DNA from 2 places in the Pseudochelatococcus sp. G4_1912 genome. Region 2 is predicted to be linked to the other one. Evidence: predicted binding sites of a transcription regulator. Region 2 holds the regulator's gene; the other holds the start of a gene.
The links. Region 2 encodes HrcA, which represses chaperone genes, less so after heat shock. Its sites were predicted from a motif close to GTTAGCACTCNCNNNNNGNGAGTGCTAAC; they were not measured.
Positions count from the first base shown of each region.

Region 1: a site for HrcA is predicted at 5,425-5,453, ahead of groES (co-chaperone GroES). Genes of this name have one in related genera too.

Region 1 covers NZ_JAZDRL010000002.1:741,121-753,093, forward strand. The annotation lists gene trpS (tryptophan--tRNA ligase) at 1-390, opposite strand, end outside; gene murJ (murein biosynthesis integral membrane protein MurJ) at 554-2,146, opposite strand; gene VRZ32_RS10565 (class II glutamine amidotransferase) at 2,362-3,162, opposite strand; gene groL (chaperonin GroEL) at 3,392-5,032, opposite strand; gene groES (co-chaperone GroES) at 5,076-5,363, opposite strand; gene VRZ32_RS10580 (META domain-containing protein) at 5,518-6,045, opposite strand; gene hisG (ATP phosphoribosyltransferase) at 6,164-7,150, opposite strand; gene VRZ32_RS10590 (ATP phosphoribosyltransferase regulatory subunit) at 7,147-8,271, opposite strand; gene hisS (histidine--tRNA ligase) at 8,291-9,802, opposite strand; gene purD (phosphoribosylamine--glycine ligase) at 9,906-11,183, opposite strand; gene xseA (exodeoxyribonuclease VII large subunit) at 11,283-11,973, shown strand, end outside.
Region 2 covers NZ_JAZDRL010000001.1:1,560,817-1,572,789, forward strand. The annotation lists gene rpoC (DNA-directed RNA polymerase subunit beta') at 1-1,168, shown strand, start outside; gene hrpB (ATP-dependent helicase HrpB) at 1,382-3,904, opposite strand; gene VRZ32_RS06980 (GNAT family N-acetyltransferase) at 4,153-5,151, shown strand; gene hrcA (heat-inducible transcriptional repressor HrcA) at 5,154-6,248, opposite strand; gene rph (ribonuclease PH) at 6,431-7,144, shown strand; gene rdgB (RdgB/HAM1 family non-canonical purine NTP pyrophosphatase) at 7,144-7,770, shown strand; gene VRZ32_RS07000 (acyltransferase family protein) at 7,820-8,956, shown strand; gene recQ (DNA helicase RecQ) at 8,994-10,853, opposite strand; gene VRZ32_RS07010 (LysE family translocator) at 10,850-11,476, opposite strand; gene recF (DNA replication/repair protein RecF) at 11,517-11,973, opposite strand, start outside.

The DNA.
Region 1 (11,973 bases), on a different contig from region 2:
ATAAGCGTAGAGGCCGAGCGAGGCATTCTCGCGGTCCTTGCTGGCTTTTTCCTTGAACTGCGTCATGCGGTTCATCCAGCCCATGCGCGCTACGCAATTGAGCACCCACGCAAGTTCCGCATGCTCTGCAACCTGGCTTTGGTTGAAGATGATGTGGTTTTTGGGATCAACACCGCTGGCGATAAACGCCGCCGCGACTTCGCGAATCTGGCGGGTTAGCGCCTCTGGATCCTGCGGCACGGTGATGGCGTGCATATCGACGACGCAATAGATGCACTCAAACCGTTCCTGCAGAGCAACAAAGCGCGAAATCGCGCCCAGATAATTGCCCAGATGCAGGTTACCGGTGGGCTGTACGCCGGAAAAAACACGTTCTTTCAAGACGGACATGGCGTTGCCCCATCCCTTTCATCAAGTCTGACATTAATTGCGAATACCGCACTTATTACTGGCGGGTTATCGCAGGCATAGATTTTTCTGCAAGGAAAAAGCGCGATCCACGACAATAGCTTTGTGCACCTTAATGCATAAAACGAGAAAGTGGATATATGCTCTAACCGTTTTTCCATGGCATGATCGTGGCAATCTCGCCCAGCATGCTGACGATTTTCACATAAACCAGCGTGCCCAAAGCACATAAAGCGGTGAGAATGATGCCGCGAAGTGCTATGGGCTGATCTGGAGCAAGCCAGGGTGCGGCGAGCATATCAAACGTTGCTACCACTAATCCCATAATGAAGGCTGCGAGCGAAAGCCGGATCAGGCGCGCACCCAAAGCCCATGTCCACTGCACGTCGCTACGGGTCATAAGGGCGAGCATGAGTGCTTGCGTCCATAGCCCTGCACTTGTGGCGAGGCCCAGAGTGCTAATTTGTACAGGTAGCATGCTGACGAACGAGACGATTTCAACCGTATCACCAGCGGAGTGCGCAAACAGGGAAGCGCTGGTAAAGGTGGCGAGCACACCCAAAGCGCCCGCAAGCATGGGTTGCATAAGCTGTTGGCGCGCGAAGAACGGCTGAATCAGGATCTTGCTGGCTGCTGCTGCAGGCAGACCTAGCGCTAACGCCATCAAGAGAGCACTGGTGGCGTCGCTATCTTTGATCGTGAACGCACCACGCTCAAACAGTATGCTGGTGATCGTTGATCCAAGCGCAATGAGCCCCGCTGCGGCGGGAAGTGCCAACGCCACTGCACCGTTGAGGAAAGTCGCCAGCGTTGAGGCAATCTGCGGGTCCTGATTGCGTGTGCGCGCAACAAATTCGGGCAGCAAAACAACACCAGCCGCAACCCCGATAAACGACAATGGCAACTGAAAAACGCGATCAGCATAATAAAGCCAGGATACAGCAGAAGGTTCGGACGATGCGATCATCGTGGCTGCAAGCAGGATCACCTGTGTCATGCTGCTTGCTACAAGAGCGGGAAGTGCAAACCGCAGCAGATGTCCAACTGCGCCATCAAAGCGCGGCAGCCGCAGCGGCGGTCTGTCAGGCATCCGCAACATTGCCCAGGCTACTATAACAAGGTGCATCAGGCCGGATAAGCTCACCACAGCCGCTAGCCACAGACCGGTTTCAGGATTTGCTTCTGCCTGGCCTGCAGCAAGCAGTGCAATGATGAGCAGGCCATTGACGAGAGCGGGTGCGGCAGCCGCTGCAATGAAGTGGCGTTGCGCATTGAGATATGCTGCAATCAATGATGCAAGGCTGGTAAAGGCAACAAAGGGCAGGGCGAACTGCGTATAGAGCACTGTTAGTGCAAACTTGTCCTGCTCATCGGCAAAGCCTGATGCCACCAGCAGTACCAAGGGGCCTGCTGCGATTTGCGCTAATGCTGTTATTATAACGAGGAAAAACGCGACATTGCTGATCGCCCGTCCGGCGTATTGGCGTGCGGCCTCCGGTCCTTGTTGCGCTGTGATTGCTCCAAGCAAGGGCACAAAGCCAGCATTGAGGCCGCCTTCACCCAGCACGCGGCGCACGACATTGGGAATGCGAAAAGCAACGAGGAATGCATCAGCAATCGCACCGGCTCCCAGCACTTGTGCGATAAGCACATCGCGCACGAAGCCTAGAATACGAGATGCCACGGAAGCGGCGCCAACAGCTGCGCTGGCGCGCGCTACAGAAAAAATGCGTGACATGAGGCTTACTTTTTTATGTTGTTTGAAGAGGCGCCAAAACAATAAACTATAGCAAAGTGAATAGCTTATGAATCCAATGATTCAAAATGTGTGATCCACTTTCAGGTTTGATGCATGGCGATCTTTGAGCCTCCAGCGCCGCGCACGTTGGTACGTGATATCGGAAGCTCAAAGCGTTGCCATTTGCAGGTTGCAGGCCAACGATGACATGTATGCTAGGCGGCGACCGACCAGGCGTCTCCGGTAATGACGAGCGGCTCAGTGGTGGCGCCAAGTCCGTGTCTGATCGTGGTCATCGAATTGTCAGGGATCAGAGTCCACGCATCGCGCAGACTATCGAGCGGCTCCGAGGCAAGGATCGTCGCGCCCGGACGCTCGCGCAGATAAAGCCCCGGCGACCGGCGGTCGCAGGATACGCGAAAAGCCCAGATGGTGTGGCCGTCGGTGAGCATTGCAGTGAAGCGCAGAGCTTCCTGAACATGCGCCTCAAGCATCAGCGCCTTGGTTTTTGCCATCACGGCAACAACTGCTTGTGCTGGCGTATCGCCCGTTTCCATGTGCGCCAGGATCAACAGAAACAATAATTCGGAATCCGTAGTGCCCGCACGCTGGTCGAACAGCTCATCTGGCAGCAATGCTTCCAGTTTGCGCCGGACTTTGTGGTAATGCCCGATCTGTCCGTTATGCATGAAAGCATATCGTCCGCAGGAAAAGGGGTGGCAATTGGCGCGCGTGGTGGCCGTGTGGGTAGCTGCTCGCACATGCGCAAAAAACAGCGACGAGCGCACCTGGGCACATAGCGATTTCAGATTTTCATCCGACCATGCTGGGCGCAAGTCACGGTAAAGGCCGGGTTCTTCCCGATCTCCATACCAGGCCAAGCCGAAGCCATCGCCGTTTGTGGCGGTCTTGCCCTCACAGGCATGGAGCGACTGGCGCACAAGCGAGTTGTTCGGTGCGCAGACTAAAGCATCCATAAAAGTTGGGTCACCCGAATAGGCGAGAAGACGGCACATAGTAAATCCATCATGTAAGGGGAAATGACGGGTGGCAAGTGCAAATATGTTAGTTCCGTTATGACCATGCAGGGTAGCTTGCGGCAAAAGTGCGCCGCAACTGCGTGCACTTCAAGGAATGATGCGTGATCCGCGGATAATTTTTCGTTTATATCTCAAGGCCAAAAGCATAAAAAAAGACCCCGGCAAAATGCCGGGGTCCAATATCATTGCTGTCAGGAAGGCTGGATCAGAAATCCATACCGCCCATGCCACCCATGCCGGCGCCAGCTGGCATTGCAGGCTTGTCCTTAGGCACTTCAGCGATGAGTGCTTCGGTGGTGACGATCAGGCCAGCAACAGATGCTGCATCCTGAAGAGCCGTACGCACAACCTTCGCAGGATCAACGATACCGGTCTCAACCATGTCGACGAACTGTTCCGTCTGAGCGTTGAAGCCGAACGTCTGCGAGTTGTTCTCGAGGATCTTGCCGACCACGATCGCGCCTTCGACACCAGCATTGGTAGCGATCTGACGGATAGGAGCCTCAAGCGCCTTCAGAACGATCTGGATACCAGCGGTGATATCAGCATTGTCGCTGGAGAGCTTCTCAACTGCAGCCTTCGCGCGCAGCAGAGCAACACCACCACCAGGCACGATACCTTCTTCAACAGCAGCGCGAGTCGCGTTCAGCGCGTCATCAACGCGATCCTTACGCTCCTTCACTTCAACTTCAGAAGAACCGCCAACGCGGATCACTGCAACGCCACCTGCGAGCTTGGCAAGACGCTCCTGCAGCTTCTCACGGTCGTAGTCCGAAGAAGTCTCTTCGATCTGACCCTTGAGCTGAGCAACGCGAGCATCGATGTCTTCGCGCGAACCTGCGCCGTCGATGATCGTGGTGTTTTCCTTCTCGATGCGTACGCGCTTTGCACGGCCGAGCTGTGCGAGCGTTACGTTTTCGAGCTTGATGCCGAGGTCTTCAGAGATCGTCTGACCAGCGGTGAGAATCGCGATGTCCTCAAGCATTGCCTTGCGGCGATCGCCGAAGCCAGGTGCCTTGACAGCAGCAACCTTCAGGCCGCCACGCAGCTTGTTGACGACGAGCGTTGCAAGAGCTTCGCCCTCAACGTCTTCAGCAACGATCAGCAATGGCTTGCCGGTCTGGACGATAGCTTCCAGAACTGGCAGCAGAGGCTGAAGCGACGACAGCTTCTTCTCGTGAATGAGAATGAAGGGGTCTTCGAATTCAACAACCATCTTTTCAGCGTTGGTGATGAAGTAAGGCGACAGGTAGCCGCGGTCGAACTGCATACCTTCAACAACGTCGAGCTCGGTCTCGAAGCTCTTTGCTTCTTCAACCGTGATAACGCCCTCGTTGCCGACCTTCTGCATTGCTTCAGCAATGAGCGAGCCGATTGAGGATTCGCCGTTCGCCGAGATCGTGCCGACCTGTGCGATTTCCTGCGAGGAGGCGACCTTCTTGGCGCGTGCCTTGATGTCGTTGATTGCAGCTTCAACAGCAACGTCGATACCGCGCTTCAGATCCTGTGGGTTCAGGCCGGCAGCAACTGCCTTGGAACCTTCACGAACGATGGACTGAGCGAGAACCGTTGCGGTCGTGGTACCGTCACCAGCAACGTCGTTGGTCTTGGAAGCGACTTCGCGCAGCAGCTGTGCGCCGAGGTTCTCAAAACGATCCTCAAGCTCGATTTCCTTGGCGACGCTGACGCCGTCCTTGGTGATGCGAGGTGCGCCGAACGACTTCTCGATAACAACGTTACGGCCCTTGGGACCAAGCGTTACCTTAACAGCGTTAGCAAGCGTGTCGACGCCACGCAGCATGCGCTCGCGTGCATCAGCGGAAAACTTTACTTCCTTGGCAGCCATGGCTTTAAAACTCCTGCCTAATAGAATGGGGAATTACGAAAGTTCAGCCGACGATCCCGAGGATGTCTGACTCTTTCATGATGAGGAGATCTTCGCCGCCGATCTTCACTTCGGTGCCGGACCACTTGCCGAACAGCACGCGATCGCCAGCCTTCACGTCGAGCGCAACAAGGCGGCCGTTCTCATCACGCGTACCGGGGCCAACAGCTACAACGGTAGCCTCTTGGGGCTTTTCCTTAGCGGTATCAGGGATGATGATGCCACCCTTGGTCTTTTCTTCGCTATCTGCGCGACGAACGACCACGCGGTCATGCAACGGACGGAATGTCATGAACCCGTTTCCTCTTTCAAGCACGCGCTCAAGGCGCGGTTATGATGAATCTTGAAGCCCTGTTAGCACTCACGCCAAGAGAGTGCTAACGGATGATCGACAGATAGTTGTCGCCCCTCAGGCTGTCAAGGGAAACGCCTCATGCTTTTTTAATTTAAAGTGAGCGGTCCGCACGGATTGTGCCATTGGCACCTTGTAAAATAAGGTTTCCTTTGACCACATCCCATTTCTGGCTCATACGCAATGCAAGCAGAAATGCACGTTCTGCCGCATCAATCTGCGGGCCGCAGCTTTTGCGCGTGACAGCAAACGGACTCACCGCAAAGCCCTGGTTGCGCAATGGATAAGCTGTTGCTGAAAACGTGTTGCAACCACCGAATCCGCGCAACTGGAACTGGCTGTCGAGGACGAAGAAAGGCCGGTTGTTATCTGCAGGATATGTCTTGCCATTGAGGCTTAAGACCACCCAGGAAGCACCAACCGGAAATTGCTTTTCGATCTGCTGCGGCACCTGGCCAGTGGCTGGCTTGCCTTCATTGCCACGCATCATGCCGGGGTCTGACCCTTGTGCGTGCGCACTGATTGAACCGGCCAGCAAGGCGGTGCTGACAGCGGCAGCCAGGGCAATAAAGCAAAAGCGGGCAGGCTGCGGTGAGACAGACTGTGAGTTAGCGGACTTCATGGGCTTCATCAATTCCGAAGGCTCCACGGTCATCAGACCGTCGTGACAAGAAAAACGCGCGGCAAACCATAACTGTCTCATGTAACTGAGGCAATCCTCAAGTCAGCCTATCCCGCATTCATGCAGTAACAGTTTCGCCAATACGGGCCGTCAAACGCTCAATCAGCGGATTTGTGCGCCTCAGCACCCAATCGACAGAGCGCACTGTGACAGGGTCAGCGCCGGCAGCGGCAAGCCGATCAGCCAGTGCGAAAACCTTGGAAACCGGGCAATGCAGAACCACCCGGCCTTGCGCATCAGGCAAGCCAAACGGTAGCGAGGCGCCAAAAGCTATTGTCAGATCATCAGGCAGGCGCACGCCTTTTGGCAATACAGCCGTGAGCTCGCGGGTGCTGCGGGCTTCTTCCTCAGCCGCGATGCGGGTGAGAATCGTGTGCGCCGCGCGCCGGGCTGCGCCTGACCATTCTGCTGAAACAGAGGCCACCAGATTCGCCTGCGAACGCAAAATCACGCCATCATCAATGATTTTGAGTGCATTGGCTGCAAGGGTTGCACCGGTCGTGGTGATATCGACGATGATCTCAGCCGTGCCCGCAGCGGGTGCGCCCTCTGTCGCGCCGAGGCTTTCCACAATGCGGTAATCACTGATGCCATGGACGGCGAAAAACCGGCGTGTGAGGTTGATGTACTTTGTTGCCACGCGTAGTCGCCGTGCATGACGCAAGCGGATATCGGCGGCGACATCATCAAGGTCCGCCATCGAACGCACGTCAATCCAGGCCTGCGGCGCGGCAACGACCACATCTGCCAGTCCGAAGCCGAGCGGTGCGATGAACTCGACAGCAGCATCGGCATCCGCCAATTGCTCACGTAGCAAATCCTCGCCGGTAATGCCGAAATGCGCTGCGCCTGTCGCCAGTTGGCCAACGATGTCGGAAGCAGACAGGAAGGCGACCTCCACATCCGGCAGGCCCTTGATAGCGCCGCGATAATCGCGCGCGCCGTTGGGACGCAGAAGGTCCAACCCCGCGCGGGCAAAGAAGGCAAAAGCGTTTTCCTGCAGGCGGCCTTTGGAGGGGACAGCGATGATCAGCGGCGCAGTCATGCGGGTTCTCCTGCATCCAGCCTATCGATCCAGAGCGCAAAGCCAACTGCGGGCACGGGCTCCGGCGCGCCAAGATGCGTCAGTAGACTATCATAGCGACCACCACCCAGAATCGGGCGCGTGTCGGGCTGGTCCCTGTCGTGGATTTCAAGGATGAAGCCGGTGTAGTAATCGAGATGACGGGCAAAGCCCGCCGCAAAGCTGATCGCGCCGACATCAAGCCCACGCGCGGCGATGAACCCAGTGCGTGCTTCAAAGGAATCAAGCGCTGCATCCAGATCGATACTTGCCTCGCTCGCGAGTTCGCGAATCGTGGAAGCTGCGAAATCAGGATCACCCTCTATTGTCAGATAGCGGGTGAGGATTGCGAACTGCTCGTCCGTCAGATCGCCGCCGTTACGGTCAGCAGCGCGGGCGAGGAAGCGTTCGGCGATTTCGCCAGCAGAGCGTCCACCCACACTGCTGATGCCTGCAATCGACAGGATATCTTCCACGAAGGCGCGGGCGGCGGTTGGATCTTGCCCCTCAAGGGCTGCAAGCAGGCCAGCGTGGTTTGTGCTGGTGCCGGCCGATCCATTTCCAGATGTTAACGGACGCCCTTCCGAAACCGAACGCAGAATGCGTCGACGCTGTACGGGCGAGATATCAAGCGCATCAAGCAGGGCATGCAGCAGCCCGATGTCGCCCATGCGGATAGATGGCGCTGCCACGCCAAGGCTCGTCAATGCCTCGAAGCCCAACGCAACGATTTCGGCATCTGCTGCTTCACGGTCGAGCCGCCCGAAAGATTCGATACCAGCCTGCGGAAACTCACCCGCTCGCCCCGCGCGTTGGCGGAATACCGGGCCGAGATAGCTGAGCGACGCAGATGCATCACTGTCGCGCTCAGCCAGATAATCGCGGCTGACGGGGATAGTGTAATCGGGGCGCAGGCACAGCTCGTTACCGTCTGAATCCTGTGTCAGGAACATGTGGCGGCGGATATCCTCCCCCGACAGATCCAGAAACGCATCAACCGGCTGCAGCACGCTTGGTTCGATCCGTCGATAGCCCTCACGCGCGAACAGCGCCAACAAAGTGCTGGCGCGTTCAGAGGCCTTTTTACCGGATGACTGTGTCATAAACCGCCTCGTTTAATATTCAGGCTTTTTGCTTGTCGAGAACGCCGCGTACCGCTTCAACCAGTTCAGATTCCGCAACCGAGAACTGAGCCAGACGTTGCGCCTTGTAGGCTGCATTGTCGAGGTTCTGTGTAGCATCGGCGGCTTGCGCTGCGCCTGCTACCAGATCCTTGATCTGCACGGTGCCTTCAGCGCGCTCATTTGAGCCCTGAATGACAACGCATGGGCTTTGGCGGCGATCGGCGTATTTCATCTGCGCCTTCATGCCAGATGACCCCAGATAAAGCTCAGCCCGGATGCCAGCTTGGCGCAGCCTGGTGACAAGCGCCTGATAATGGGCAATCTGGTCCCGATCCATCACCAGCACAACGACCGGTCCAGCCGCGTCCGCGCTTTGCATGATAGGGCTGTTGATCACCTTCAACGCTGCCAGCAACCGCGAAACACCGATGGAGAAACCAGTTGCGGGCACAGGCTCGCCACGGAACCGCGCGACGAGACCATCGTAACGCCCGCCGCCTGCCACAGAGCCGAAGCGCACCGGATGGCCGTGCTCGTCAGCGACGGTGAATGTCAGCTCGGCTTCATAGACCGGGCCAGTGTAATATTCGAGGCCGCGCACAACGGCGGGATCGATCATCACACGCCCATCGTCATAGCCAGCAGCGGTGACGAGCGCTGCGATTTCGCGCAATTCAGCAACACCCTCCAAGCCGCGGGCTGAGCCTTCAACGACCTTCTCAAGGTTGGTCAGCGTCGCTTCAGCGTTGTCGCCACGGGCTGAGGTGAATGCGAGCACGCGCGCGATCTGATGCGGATCAAGACCTGCACCCTTGGTGTAATCGCCGCTATCGTCCTTGCGACCTTCGCCCAGCAACAGGGTCACGCCCTCCGCACCGAGACGGTCGAGCTTGTCTATGGCGCGCAGCACGATCAGGCGCTTGGCAGCATGCGTATCCTCGCCCAGGCCGATGGCCTCCAGCACGCCATCCAGCACCTTGCGGTTATTGATTTTCACCGCATAATCACCGCGTGCGATGCCCACCCGCTCCAGCGTATCTGCGGCCATCATGCAGATTTCCGCATCGGCTGATACGGAAGCCGCGCCAACGGTGTCGGCATCGAACTGCATAAATTGGCGGAAACGCCCTGGTCCCGGCTTTTCATTGCGGAAAACCCAGCCCATACGATAGCTGCGGTAAGGCTTTGGCAGGGTATCATAATTCTCAGCCACATGGCGGGCGAGGGGTGCGGTCAGATCATAGCGCAGCGATAGCCACTGCTCATCGTCATCCTGAAACGAAAACACGCCTTCGTTAGGACGGTCCTGATCCGGCAGGAACTTGCCCAGTGCATCGGTGTATTCCACGAAGGGCGTTTCCACCGCATCAAAGCCATAAAGCTCATAGACCTCGCGGATACGGGCGAGCATGCGCTCGGTCGCGGCAATATCGACGGGGCCTCGGTCTGCAAAGCCACGTGGCTGGCGGGCGAGGAGCTTGTGTGATTTTTGGTTCTCTGACCCGGACATGGTAGGCAATACATTCCATTTATATTGAAACTGATAATCAGCGGTTTAAAGGACGCGAAGCGCCATGTCACGTCCGATCGTAAAATTGCGTTACCAAGTGGCCTTAGCCATTTTCACGCGCAATTGCTCGCCAGCCGATATCTGTGCGTGAAAAGCCTTCTGGCCAATCGATTTTATTCACTGCCTCATAAGCGTGTGCGCGGGCTTTCCGAATGGTGGGCGCAATCGCGGTAACTGTCAGCACACGTCCGCCATTGGCCACAATCTCACCATCTACTTCGCGCGTGCCAGCGTGGAACACGGTTACGCCCTCGATGGCATTCGCTGCATCAATATTGCGGATGCGGCTGCCCTTTTCGACATTTCCCGGATAGCCTCGTGCGGCCATGACGACTGTCAGCGCTGCATCGTCGCGCCACACGGGCTGTTGCGTTGCCAATCGTCCCTCGACAGTTGCCATCAGCAATTCAACGACATCGCTTTCTAGGCGCGGCATCAGCACCTGGCATTCAGGGTCGCCGAAACGTGCATTATATTCGATGAGCTTTGGGCCATCTTTGCCGATCATCAGGCCTGCATACAATACCCCCTGATAAGGCGTGCCGCGTGCCTTGAGGCCTGCCACCGTCGGATTGATGATCTCACGCATAACGCGATCTGCGATCTCAGGCGTGACAACGGGCGCGGGTGAATAGGCGCCCATGCCGCCGGTGTTAGGGCCCGTGTCGCCATCGAAGACGCGTTTGTGATCTTGCGCTGAGGCGAGCGCAATTGCGGTTTCGCCGTCGCTAAGTGCAAAGAAGCTTGCTTCCTCGCCGGTGAGAAAGTCCTCGATCACAACAGCAGCGCCCGCTGCGCCAAACTGGCCAGAGAAGATCATTCGAATGGCGTTTTCAGCTTCTGCAATGGTTTCCGCCACCACGACGCCCTTACCGGCAGCCAAGCCATCGGCTTTGACAACAATTGGTGCACCGCGCGCGCGTATATAATGCAATGCGGGTTCAGCTTCAGTGAAGCGGGCATAGGCGGCTGTGGGGATATTGAATTCATCGCACAACGCCTTGGTAAAGCTCTTGGAGCCCTCAAGTTGCGCCGGGGCCTTGCGTGGCCCAAAGGCTGGGATGCCCGCTTCCGACAAGTCATCAACAATGCCCGCCACCAGCGGCGCCTCAGGCCCGACAACGACAAGGTCGATTGCGTTCTCGTGGCAGAAGGCGATGACGGCCGGATGGTCGGTAACATCAAGGCTGATATTGCTGCCGATCTCAGCAGTGCCGGGATTGCCGGGCGCAATGAACAGCTTTTTCGTATGCCGGCTTTTAGCGATAGACCACGCCAGCGCATGCTCACGCCCGCCAGAACCCAGCAGCAGAATATTCATTCCGATCTCCTCGCATCAATGCAGCAGGCATTTAACATGACATGCTACGCGACGCTATATCGGATGACGTCGCGTGCCTATTCAATTAAGGTGCGCACCATGAGTCGCAAACCTGTTTCAACCGATATCGCATCAACGCAATCTCCGGCTACCAACACGCCGGAATGGAGCGTCACCACACTTGCTGGGGCCTTGAAGCGCACGCTTGAGGATGCGTTTGGCCACGTTCGTTTGCGCGGTGAAATCACCGGTTATCGCGGGCCACATTCATCGGGGCATGCCTATTTCGGCATCAAGGATGAAGGTGCGCGCATTGATGCCGTGATCTGGAAGGGCGTTTTCCAAAAGCTCAAGATCCGCCCCGAAGAGGGCATGGAAGTAATCGCTATCGGGCGTATCACCACTTTCCCCGGTTCCTCCAAGTATCAGATCGTGGTTGAGAGCATTGAGCCAGCTGGTGTTGGTGCGTTGATGGCGATTCTCGAAGAGCGGCGCAAGAAGCTCGCTGCCGAGGGGCTGTTCGATGAAACGAAGAAGCGTCCGCTGCCGTTTCTGCCGGAAGTGATTGGCGTTGTTACCTCGCCGACAGGTGCGGTTATTCGCGATATTCTGCATCGTCTTGCAGATCGTTTTCCGCGCCGCGTGCTGGTGTGGCCCGTGCGGGTGCAGGGTGAGACAAGTGCGGCTGAGGTTGCGGCGGCTGTACGTGGCTTCAATGCATTGCCAATCAATGGCGATGTGCCTCGTCCCGATGTGTTGATCGTGGCGCGTGGTGGTGGATCGTTGGAAG
Region 2 (11,973 bases):
GCTGACTGAGATTGATGGTACGATTGCGTTCGAAGATCTGCTCGAAAATATGTCGATGTCTGAAAGCATCGATGAGGCAACTGGTATCGCTAAGCGTGTTGTGATTGACTGGCGTGGTTCAGCCCGTACGGCTGATTTGCGTCCAGCTATCGTCATCCTTGGACCAGACGGCAAGATTGCCAAGCTGGCCCGCGGCGGTGAAGCACGCTACCTCCTGCCAGTCGACGGCATTATTGCTGTTGATCCAGGCACGAAGGTCAAGGCAGGTGACGCGCTCGCGCGTATTCCGCTGGAAAGCGCCAAAACGCGCGATATCACGGGTGGTCTGCCACGCGTTGCTGAGTTGTTCGAAGCACGTCGTCCGAAGGATGCTGCGATCATCGCCGAGAAGTCGGGTACGATCCAGTTTGGTCGCGATTACAAGAACAAGCGCCGCTTGACACTGACGCCGCATGACGGATCGGAAGCAGTTGAGTACCTGATCCCGAAGGGTAAGCACATCCATCTGCAGGATGGCGACGTCATCGAGGTTGGTGACTTCATTGTTGACGGCAACCCTGCGCCGCACGACATCCTTGCCATTAAGGGTGTGGAAGAGTTGGCTGCCTATCTCGTGAACGAGATCCAGGAAGTCTACCGCCTGCAAGGCGTGCATATCAACGATAAGCACATCGAGGTGATTGTTCGCCAGATGCTGCAGAAAATTGATATCACCGAACCAGGCGATTCCGAGTTCCTGCAGGGTGAGCAAGTCGATCGCACCGATTTCCGCGATGTGAACGAAAGGCTCATTGCCGAGAACAAGAAGCCTGCTGAGGGTACGCCAGTACTTCTTGGTATCACCAAGGCGAGCTTGCAGACGAAGTCGTTCATCTCGGCGGCATCGTTCCAAGAGACTACCCGAGTGCTTACCGAAGCTGCTGTCAACGGCAAATCGGACACGCTGGAAGGCCTTAAGGAAAATGTCATCGTCGGCAGTCTGATCCCGGCTGGTACGGGTGCCATCGCTACGAAGTTGCGCGAAATCGCAACCCGTCGCGATGAGCTCATCCTTGGCCAGCGCGCACAAGAAAGCAGCATTGCTGCAAAGGCAGCTGCGCGCACGGTGGCGGAGCCAGCGGTCTTTGAAGCGGTGCCGTCGCTCTCGGAGCCTCAGCCCGATATCTGATCGCCCATAGCTGATCAGTTGAAACAGTAAAAAACCGCCCGCAACTTGATAGTTGCGGGCGGTTTTTTATTTGGCATGTTGTGATTAAAATTATGCGGGAAGTTGAAGATAGCTGCTCTACAGTGCGGTTTTGATGGATCAGCGCTACATTTTAATTTTTATATCGTCCGGCCACCTGCATTAAAGTTGACCGGCAACAGAATGCAAACAGCTCTAGGTTCCGCGTGGTTTTGCGCGTGCTGTCGCAACTGCCTTTGCGGGCTCTTCAGGCCAAACGTGCTTGGGATACCGGCCGCGCATATCTGCCCTCACGCCGGCCCATGAACCCTGCCAAAAGCCGGGGAGGTCACGCGTAATCTGAATTGGCCGATGCGCTGGCGATAGAAGTTCCAAGGTTAGTGCTATACGCCCATGTGCCAGGGTGGGGTGCTCGCTGAGGCCAAACAGTTCCTGTACGCGCACGGCGATAGAGGGATTGTCCCCAGAGTAATCCACAGGGATGCGAGAGCCTGTAGGTGCGGTGAAATGAGTTGGTGCATCACGTTCTAATGTTTGTTGGGTATCCCAAGGCAACATTGCTTTAAGAGCGGTATCGAGGATGTCAGCACTGATATCCGCTAGTGATGTATAACCTGTTAGATAAGGTGCCAGCCACGTTTCAATTGCGGATATCAGGGCTTCATCTGAAAGATCTGGCCAGAGTGCACTCTCGCTGTCGGCTTCACGCAGGAACATCACACGCGTGCGCCATTGGGTAAGTGCTTTGCTCCACGGCAGATTTACAATACCAAGTGAAGCGATACCCTGGGCAAGGGCGCGGGCAGAATTATCGTCTGTGGGAGTAGGTAAGGGGCGTTGCTCCAGAACAATGGCACCTAGCCGGCGGATATATCGGCTGCGCAAAGCTTTGGCGCTATTGTCGAAGATGGTTTCCGTTGCTTCTGTAATGCGCGATCCCGCGCCCCGTTCAATTTCTTCCAGCGTAATTGCTGCGGCAGAAACAATGCGGGCTGAAGCGGCGGAGCCGACAATTTCGGCTACTGCAAGGAAAGGCTCGCGGGCCAGCCGATCGCTGGGATCAAGCCTTGCACCGCGACCATTGGCGAGAATGTAAGCGCCATCCCGGCCGCGTGCTTTGGCAATGCGATCCGGAAATGCGAGTGCGAGCAAGGGGCCTATTGGCTCTTCGCGTGTGCCGTTTGGTCCACCCCAGTTTCGTGCCAGGCGCCGCATGTCATTGGCACGGGATGAACGATCACGGCGGAACTGAGTGATACGCTCACTCAAATCAATCGCATTGCCGCCAAGGCCGCGCTCAACAAGAACGGCTGCGATTTCCGCCGCGCGAGCACTATCACCGGTACGGCGCGCTTCCACAATCATCCGAGCGAGACGTGGCGGCAAGGGTAGCGCTTGCAGTGCAGAGCCTAGTTCTGTGATGCGATTGTTGGCATCAAGCGCATTGATAGATTGCAATAGGCGGCGCGCCTCTATGATGGCTGCAGCTGGCGGGGAATCTAGAAAGGATAGTTTTGCGGGATCATCCACGCCCCAGGCTGCGCAGTCCAAAAGCATTGGAGCGAGATCAGCGGAGAGAATTTCCGGCGTTGAGAAAGGCGCTAATGCGCCGTTTGCCGCTTCCTCCCATAAACGCAAGCACACGCCGGGCTCAGTGCGTCCTGCGCGGCCACGGCGCTGGTCGGAAGCCGCGCGTGAGGTACGCACGGTTTCAAGGCGCGTGATACCGATGTCGGGCTCGAAGCGGGGAACACGCGTAAGGCCCGCATCGATAACAACCCGCACACCTTCAATCGTTAGTGATGTTTCAGCAATTGTGGTGGCAAGCACAATTTTACGCTGCCCTGGAGGGCTTGGCAAAATTGCGAGGTTTTGTGCTGCGCGGTCCAGTTGGCCATAAAGCGGCGCGATATCCACAGCTTGCCCACTGGCAGCAGTTGCTGTGAGCCGCTCGCGTAAGAGCGTTTCGGTGCGTCGAATTTCTCCTTGTCCGGGCAGGAACACGAGAATTGAGCCTGTTTCGTCCTTAAGTGCCGTGCGAATGGCTGCAACGACATCTTCTTCCAAACGCTTGCTTGGGTCGCGGCCTATGTACCGCGTTTCGACCGGGAAGGCGCGGCCTTGCGCTTCAATCACGGGCGCTGGTTTTTCCTCATTGGCGAGTAATGTTGCAACACGGGCGCCGTCGAGAGTTGCTGACATCACGAGAATACGCAAATCCTCGCGCAATCCGGCCTGTGCGTCGAGGGCAAGGGCAAGACCGAAATCAGCATCAAGGGAGCGTTCGTGAAACTCATCGAAGATCACAGCAGCAATGCCAGTCAACTCTGGATCATCAAGGATCATGCGGGCGAATACGCCCTCTGTGACGACCTCGATGCGGGTGCGTGCACTGATTTTCGACCCAAGCCGAACACGTAGGCCGACAGTCTCACCCACTTCTTCTTTTAGGATTTCTGCCATGCGTTGAGCTGCGCCCTGGGCTGCAAGGCGGCGTGGTTCAAGCATAATGATCTTGCCGCCATTGCCCCATTCTGCATCCAGAAGCGCTAATGGCACGCGTGTGGTTTTGCCTGCTCCCGGAGGCGCGACGAGCACAGCGTTTGGGGTGCGCGCAAGTGCATCCTGCAATGGTGCGAGAACAGCTTCAATTGGCAACGATGAGGGGCTGATAATCATGGGTTCGGAGGCTGTCGAATCATGTGCACTATCATGCATGGCAATTGAATTGGCGTTACCATTGTCATCGAACTGTCTAATGCCTATGCTTTTTATGAGGGGAAGAGGCGGTTCGAGTCCCTAATGCCCTGATTTCATGGTATCAAGTCAAATATCTGCTGCAGGTTTATGCAGACAAGTTTAATACCGTATCAAATTACTAAAGCGGGTTCATATTAACCGCGATTGACGCTAAGGGCCATGGGCGAGCACAATTGGTTGGTTCAAACGGCGCGGTGAGGGGCAGGATGACAAACTATCCATTACACAAAAAGGGCAGGATGCCCGATGTCGCCACCGCGATTCAACCCGCTGGCCGTGTGCCAGCTTTTTTGCAACCCAGTGCATGGGCCAATCCGAAAGCGTGGGGATGGGTGCAGAACAGCCGTTTTGGTGCAGCTTCGAAAGGTGAGTCGCTCGATACAAGTGGCCTCGATCCTGTTCTGGGGCGCATCGGTTCACTCGAAGTGCGACTCGCGACCACCAAGCGTGAGGTTCGTCAGGCTCAGCGTTTACGCTATCGCGTGTTCTATAATGAAATGTCAGCAGTGCCCAATGCGGCTTGCCGACTGGCGCAGCGCGATATGGATCATTTCGATGCCATCTGCGATCACTTGCTGGTGCTTGATCACGATGGACCGCGCAAAGCTTTTCGTGCGTACAAGCCCAAGGTTGTCGGCACCTACCGCTTGCTCCGGCAGGAGGTGGCAGATAGGTTCTTCGGCTTTTATACTGCCAGCGAATTTGATGTTAAGCCGCTGATCCAGGCGAATCCGAATCTGCGATTTCTTGAGCTTGGCCGTTCATGTGTGCTGAAGCCATACCGTAACAAGCGGACAGTTGAGCTGCTTTGGCAAGGCATCTGGACTTATGTGCAACATCACCGCATTGATGTGATGTTCGGCTGTGCAAGCCTTGAGGGCACTGATCCGGCCGCAATGGCGCTGCCGCTCAGCTTCCTGCATCACTTTGCGCGCTCTCCGGAAGAGTGGAACGTCAAGGCGCTACCGGATCGTTTTGTGGGAATGGGTCTTATGAGTAAAGATTCCATCGATGCTAAAGCAGCGTTGCACAGCTTGCCGCCATTGATCAAAGGCTATCTGCGTCTAGGTGGTTCGATTGGCGAAGGTGCTGTGATCGATCGGCAATTCGGCACCACGGATGTGCTTGTCATGCTGCCGGTTAAAGCAATCAATCCGCGTTATATTGGGCATTTCGGGGCGATGGTGAGCCGCAAGAGCGGCTGATTTTATCGCCCACGCTCAAGGATGCGTGACACCACGCGGGCGGTGTAATCTACCATCGGCACGATGCGTGAGTAATTGAGGCGTGTTGGGCCGATCACGCCGACAACACCCAGGATTGTCTGTGTAGAATCGCGGAAAGGCGCTGCGATCATTGAAGAACCGGAAAGCGAAAATAATTTGTTTTCCGAACCGATGAAAATGCGCACACCTTCACCACCTTCTGCGCGCGATAGCAGATCAATGACATCCTTCTGCGTTTCCAGATCAGCAAAAAGCAGCCGGATGCGCTCAAGGTCTTCTGTTGCCTTGAGGTTCTCAAGCAAATTAGCCTGGCCGCGTACAATGAGCTGACGTCCGTCTTTTGGGCCGACGCTAACCGCGAGTCCTGCATCAATAAGCGTGGACACGAGGGCATCGACCTCTTCTTCCATGCTGGAGCGGCGTTCTTCTACTTGCGTACGCAACTCGCCCAATGTGAGGCCGCGAATGCGGGCGTTGAGAAAATTGCCAGCTTCGATTAGCGCGCTTGAGGGCAGGCCGGGTGGTAGATCAAGCAGGCGATTCTCCACGCCGCCATCCTCGCCCACCAGCACTACGAGCGCATGGGTGGGATCGAGGCGCACAAACTCAATGTGTTTCAGCTGCGGGTTCTGCTTGCCGGTTACCACCACGCCGGCCCCACGCGTAAGGCCGGAAAGCATAGCGGTTGCTTCAGACAATACATTATCAAGTGAGGCGTTGGTTGCAGCCGCAGCGACTTGCGCTTCGATACGGCGCGTTTCATCTGCATCGAGGTCGCCAATCTCCAACATGGCATCGACGAAAAACCGAAGGCCACGCTCGGTTGGCATGCGCCCCGCACTGGTGTGGGGGGCATATAGCAAGCCCTCGCGCTCCAGATCCGACATAACATTTCGGATGGAGGCTGATGACAGGGAGATTGGCAGAATGCGCGCGAGATTGCGCGAACCAACCGGCTCCCCGGTGGCAAGATATCCTTCAACAACCCGCCGGAATATTTCGCGCGAGCGCTCATCGAGATCTGCGAGCAGACGCGCGCTGTCCGGGCTTCTGAATGGATGATACGGAGTACTCATAAAATTCTCACCATCACATGATTATGGCCATGAAGGTTTGCGCTGCAAGAGCGAGACGTGCCGGATTTGCCTCAATACGCGTGTTTTTCATGTCAAAGCGCGATTGGGCTTGTCGCACGCGCATCAGATGCTACAAGCCGGTCAGCAATTCATTATGTAAGGACAAGGTCGTGAGCACCGTTATTCGCCCATCAAAACGCGCCTCAGACGAGATGCGCAAGGTTACGCTGGAACGTGCTGTCGCGCGCTATGCTGAGGGCTCGTGCCTCGTGAAGTTCGGTGAGACGCATGTACTGTGCACCGCCTCACTTGAAGAGCGCGCACCACCATGGCTGCGCGGGCAGGGACGCGGTTGGGTCACGGCAGAGTACTCCATGCTGCCTCGCGCCACGATGGAGCGCACACGTCGCGAGGTGACATCCGGCAAGCCTTCAGGCCGCACGCAGGAAATCCAGCGCTTGATCGGTCGCAGTTTGCGGGCCGTTGTCGACTTGCATGCTATTGGTGAGCGTCAGATCGTGGTGGATTGCGATGTGCTGCAGGCCGATGGTGGTACACGTACAGCTGCGATCACCGGCGCATGGGTGGCGTTGCATGATTGCCTTGAATGGATGAAGGCACGCGCAATGCTCTCGGCCAAGCCGCTGAAAGATCATGTCGCGGCAGTTTCTTGTGGCATCTACAAGGGCCAGCCAGTTCTTGATCTCGATTACCTGGAGGATTCTGCTGCGGAGACGGATTCCAACTTCGTGCTGACAGGCGCTGGCGGTATCGTTGAGGTGCAGGGCACGGCAGAAGGTGTGCCGTTTAGTGAAGCAGAGCTTATACAAATGCTCGCAATGGCTAAGGCTGGTACATCACGGCTGGTTGAGCTTCAGAAGATGGCGGTGGCATAATGGCGCGCAAGCTTGAGGGGCGACTGGTTGTCGCTTCGCATAATCCGGGCAAGTTGCGGGAGATGCGTGAGCTTCTCACGCCCTTCAACATCGAAGTGGTATCGGCGGCCGAGCTCAATCTGCCGGAACCGGATGAAACCGGCACCACATTCGCTGAAAACGCTGCGATCAAGGCCCATGCAGCCGCACAGGCTACGGGGCTGCCAGCTTTTGCTGATGATTCGGGCTTATGCGTTGCAGCGCTTGACTGCGCACCAGGCATCTTTTCTGCACGTTGGGCGGGGCCTGAAAAGGATTTCAGGGCTGCCATCAGCCGTATCGAGCGCGAGCTTGTTGTGCGCGGGGCAATGTCTGATGCGGATCGTCGTGCTCACTTTGTGTCAGCGCTGGTCGTTGCATGGCCAGATGGGCATGAGGAATTATTTGAAGGGCGCGTGTATGGCACACTCGTGTTTCCGGAGCGTGGCACGAATGGCTTTGGCTACGATCCCATCTTCCGTCCAGATGGTCACGAAACTACTTTCGGCGAGATGACATCTGAGGAAAAGCACGGCCGCTTGCAAGGCGATGGCCTTTCGCATCGAGCGCGGGCGTTTAAGAAGCTTTCTCAGGCGCTTCTGCCATAAGCGGCGAAGTGCAGTTTTACGGCTGATTAGTGCAGTGATTGAGTGACTGATGTTAAAAATTGAGCAAGAAATTCTACCACTGACTGGACTGCGCTTTGTCGCTGCATTTTATGTGTTTTTGTTTCACATCCACATTCGCTGGCCGCTCGCTAATGACCCGTTCCTGAATAATATCCTTGGGCAAGGCGCTATCGGCATGAGTTTGTTTTTCATGCTGTCGGGTTTTGTGCTTGCTTATCGATATGCCGATGGATGCAGCTCATTGAAGAATTATCTCACCAACCGCTTTGCCAGAATCTATCCAATTTATGTTGCTGCAGCGCTTGTGACAGTGCCGTGGATTGGCATCAGTTTTGGTGATGGCTCGTGGGCTGATCTGTCGCGTGGGATTGGACAGTTAGGGCTACTGATCACTGCCAACATCCTGTTAATTCAGGCGTGGTTTCAACAATTCTTCAGTTTGTGGAATAATGGCGCTAGCTGGTCTATCTCGGTCGAGGCATTCTGCTACCTGATGCTGCCGTTCTTCTTGCCGCAGTTAAAACAATTGTCGGCAAAAGGCTTGTGTATTGCGGCGGCAGTATGCTGGTTTTTGGCAGTTTTTCCGGGGCTTGCTGTGGCATTGTTCGATGCGCCCTTTAACGCCATATTCTATTCGATGCCGATTTTTCGGTTGCCAGAGTTCCTAATCGGCGTATGCATGTTGCTTCTGATACGTCGAGGCCATGCATATCGTCTGGGCGTGATTGTTCAGGCAGCGCTCATTGCGATCTTGCCTATATATATAGGGATAGCTGGGCAGTGGATGCCCCTCTATGTGGGCCATAACTGGGTCGTATTGCCGGTAATCGCTTTTGCAATTTTCTCATTGGCTAACAGCAAAGGTGCTATCGCGGCATTACTATCCAGCAGTTTGTTCGTGTGGCTTGGTAAGATCAGTTATTGCTTCTACTCATTCCAAGCGCTGGTGATTTTGTTCCTGCTGTATAACCATGCCGAAGTTGTTAGCACGATGCCTATTTTGGCCAATAATTATATCTTGGCGATCGTTGCGTTTGTGCTTCTCGTTGCTATTTCCGCGCTTGGATATTACGGGATCGAAGAACCCGCACGGCGCTGGATCCGACGCACTTATCGTGATGATGCGCCGCGCAGCATTGAAGTCGCGCAAAATGCTGTTACATAAGCCAAATGAAGCTGAAGCGATTTTTTATTCAGTCGTTTCAGTTCTTTTCTCGTAAAAACGCAGCGATGGCATCAGCAAAAGTCTGGCCGTAGCGTTCCAGTTTATGCTCACCCACGCCTTGAACGACGCGCATAGCGTAGAGATCTGTGGGTTTGAGGCGCGCCATATCGATCAGTGTGCGGTCTGGGAACACGATGTAGGCCGCAACATTTTCAGCACGTGCCAGCTCAAGGCGGATGCTCCGCAAGTGCTGGAAGAGCGCATTTTCTGCTTCTGTCAGGTCTGTTTCCACCTCGGCGCGTGGGCTTTCACGCCGGCGCTTAGGCTCTTCCGCTACTGCGCGTAATGTCAGGCTCTCGCGGCCAAAGAGAATTTTTTCGCCCTTATCCGTCAGGCGATACCCGCTATATTGCTCGCCTGTTTCATTGACTGCGCCAGTGGCGAAAAGCTGCCTGATTATTGCCTGCCATGCACGCTTGCTCTTTTCACGCCCAACGCCAAATGTTTTCAGCTGATCATGGCCAAGACGCGTAACGGTGTCATTGATGGTGCCGGTAAGAATATCGGCAATATGCCCTGCACCGAAGCGCTGGCCGGTGCGCGCGATGGCTGAGAGCACCTTTTGCGCATCAATGGTTGCATCGTAAAGACTAACGCCCCCGCGACAGAGATCGCATCCGCCGCACGGCTCGCTGCCTTCGCCGAAATATGATAGCAGCGACTGACGGCGGCACGTGGCGGTTTCGCACAATTCGATCATTGCACCGAGGCGTTGATGCTCGATGCGGCGGCGCTCGTCGTCAATGTCCTTATCGTCGATCTGTCGGCGGCGTAGCGCCATGTCGGAAGCGCCATACAGCGTCAACGTCCACGCGGGTAAACCATCACGGCCCGCACGCCCGATTTCCTGATAATATCCCTCGATGCTGCCGGGCATATCGGCATGCGCTACAAACCGCACGTCTGGTTTATTGATGCCCATACCAAAGGCAACAGTCGCTACCATAACGACGTCGTTCTCCTGCAGGAACTGATCCTGCCGTTGACTGCGTGTCGTATGGTCGAGGCCGGCATGATAGGCGAGGGCGCGGATACCGCGTTGAGAGAGGCTCTCTGCAATATCTTCCGTGCGTTTGCGTGCCGACGTATAGACAATGCCGCTCGAACCTTTATGCGACTGAACGAATTCGGCAATCTGCGCAACAGGACGTTCCTTGGCCGCGAACCGCAGGTCAAGGTTGGGCCTATCAAAGCTATGCACCACGATATGCGGCGGGCGCGGAAACAGCTGCTGGACGATATCTGCCCGTGTCGCGCGATCTGCGGTTGCTGTTAGCGCAATGGTTTGTGGTGAACCAAGTTGCTCGCGCACCTGTTTGAGGTTGCGATAATCGGGCCGGAAATCATGCCCCCATTGCGAAACGCAATGAGCTTCGTCGATAGCCAAACGGCAAATGCCGCTATCGCGGAGCACTGCCACCATATTGTCGCTGGCGAGTTTTTCTGGGGAGACGAAGAGCAGCTTCAATGCGCCGGTGCGCATGGCGCGCCACGCTGCGCGATTCTCGTCTTCGCTGTTAGCTGAGTTAATGGTAGCCGCAGCAACGCCGAGTGCTTTTAACTGCCCCACCTGATCGCGCATCAGGGCAACCAGCGGTGAGATGACCAGCGTCATGCCTTTCTCATCGGTAAGAGCTGGCAGCTGATAGCACATCGATTTTCCGCTACCGGTTGGCATAACGGCAAATACGTTTTCGCCATTGAGGACAGCCGCAATGACTTCGTCCTGACCCGGGCGAAAATCATCATATCCGAATACCGATTTCAGGACTGCGCGCGCACGATGCGCGCGTTCTGGGCTGACGGGTTTTACCGCTGCCGAAGAGGCTGCCATCATGAACGCGTAGCCACCACAACTGCAGCGCCAGCCATCACTGCGCTTGTCGCACGATTAACGACTGCCAATGCACGTGGGCTGGTCAACAGACGACGCGCACGAGCTGCTGCGATGACATATGCGGAAAAGACAACCGCGAGAACCGCAAAAGTGACGATTGAGAGTTCTGCAAAGGTCAGAGGCGTTACGGCATTTAATGGAATGAAACCGGGCAGCAGTGCCAGATAGAACATCATTGCCTTGGGATTGGCGAGGCCAACCATCAACCCACCGAAAAACGCTGGAAAGCCACCTTCTCGCACCTCAAGCGGTGCAGCAGAGATGGTGCTAACAGGCCTTGTCCAGAAACGCCATGCGAGCCACAGCAGGTAAGCTGCACCCAGGTATTTAATGGCAAGAAATACACCCTGAAATGTCTGCGCCAGAACTGCCAATCCTAGCACGGCAAGTGAAAGCCAGATCACATCGCTCAAGATGATGCCAACAATAAAGGGCGCAAGCCCCCGTGTGCCGCGTGCCAGCACGCGCGCCACAATCGCCGCAACTGCGGGGCCGGGAACAGCTGCGGCTATGGCCAAAGCTCCAGCGAAGATCACAAGGGCAGCGATGTCGATGCCGGGCAAGGGGCGCTCCTGAGAATAGCGAAGCAGAGTGCTTCGCAAATCATGTGCTTATTGCAATAGCCTGTCCAGGGGTTACGAGGCAAGTGATCGCAGAGGTTGGCAGGTCCGCAAACAATGCAAGGTCAGCGCCGGTCATAAAAATCTGACTACCCAGCTGATCGAGTGCGCCAAACAAGGCTGCACGCCTACGCGGGTCCAGATGGGCGGCAACCTCATCAAGTAAAACAAGTGGTGCAATGCCGCTCATCGTGGCTACCAAACGGGCATGCGCCAGAATGAGACCAATGAGCAACGCTTTCTGTTCGCCAGTTGAGCATTGACTTGCGGGAATGTCTTTTGTGGCGTGACGGACGGCCAGATCGCTTGTCTGCGGGCCAATGAGCGCACGCCCTGCGGCACGATCGCGCATGCGCGAAGCGTGTAGCAGCCGACGAAATTTATCCTCAACCTCGACGGCGGGATAAACAGCAAGTTCGTCCTCAAGAGTGCCAATTAAC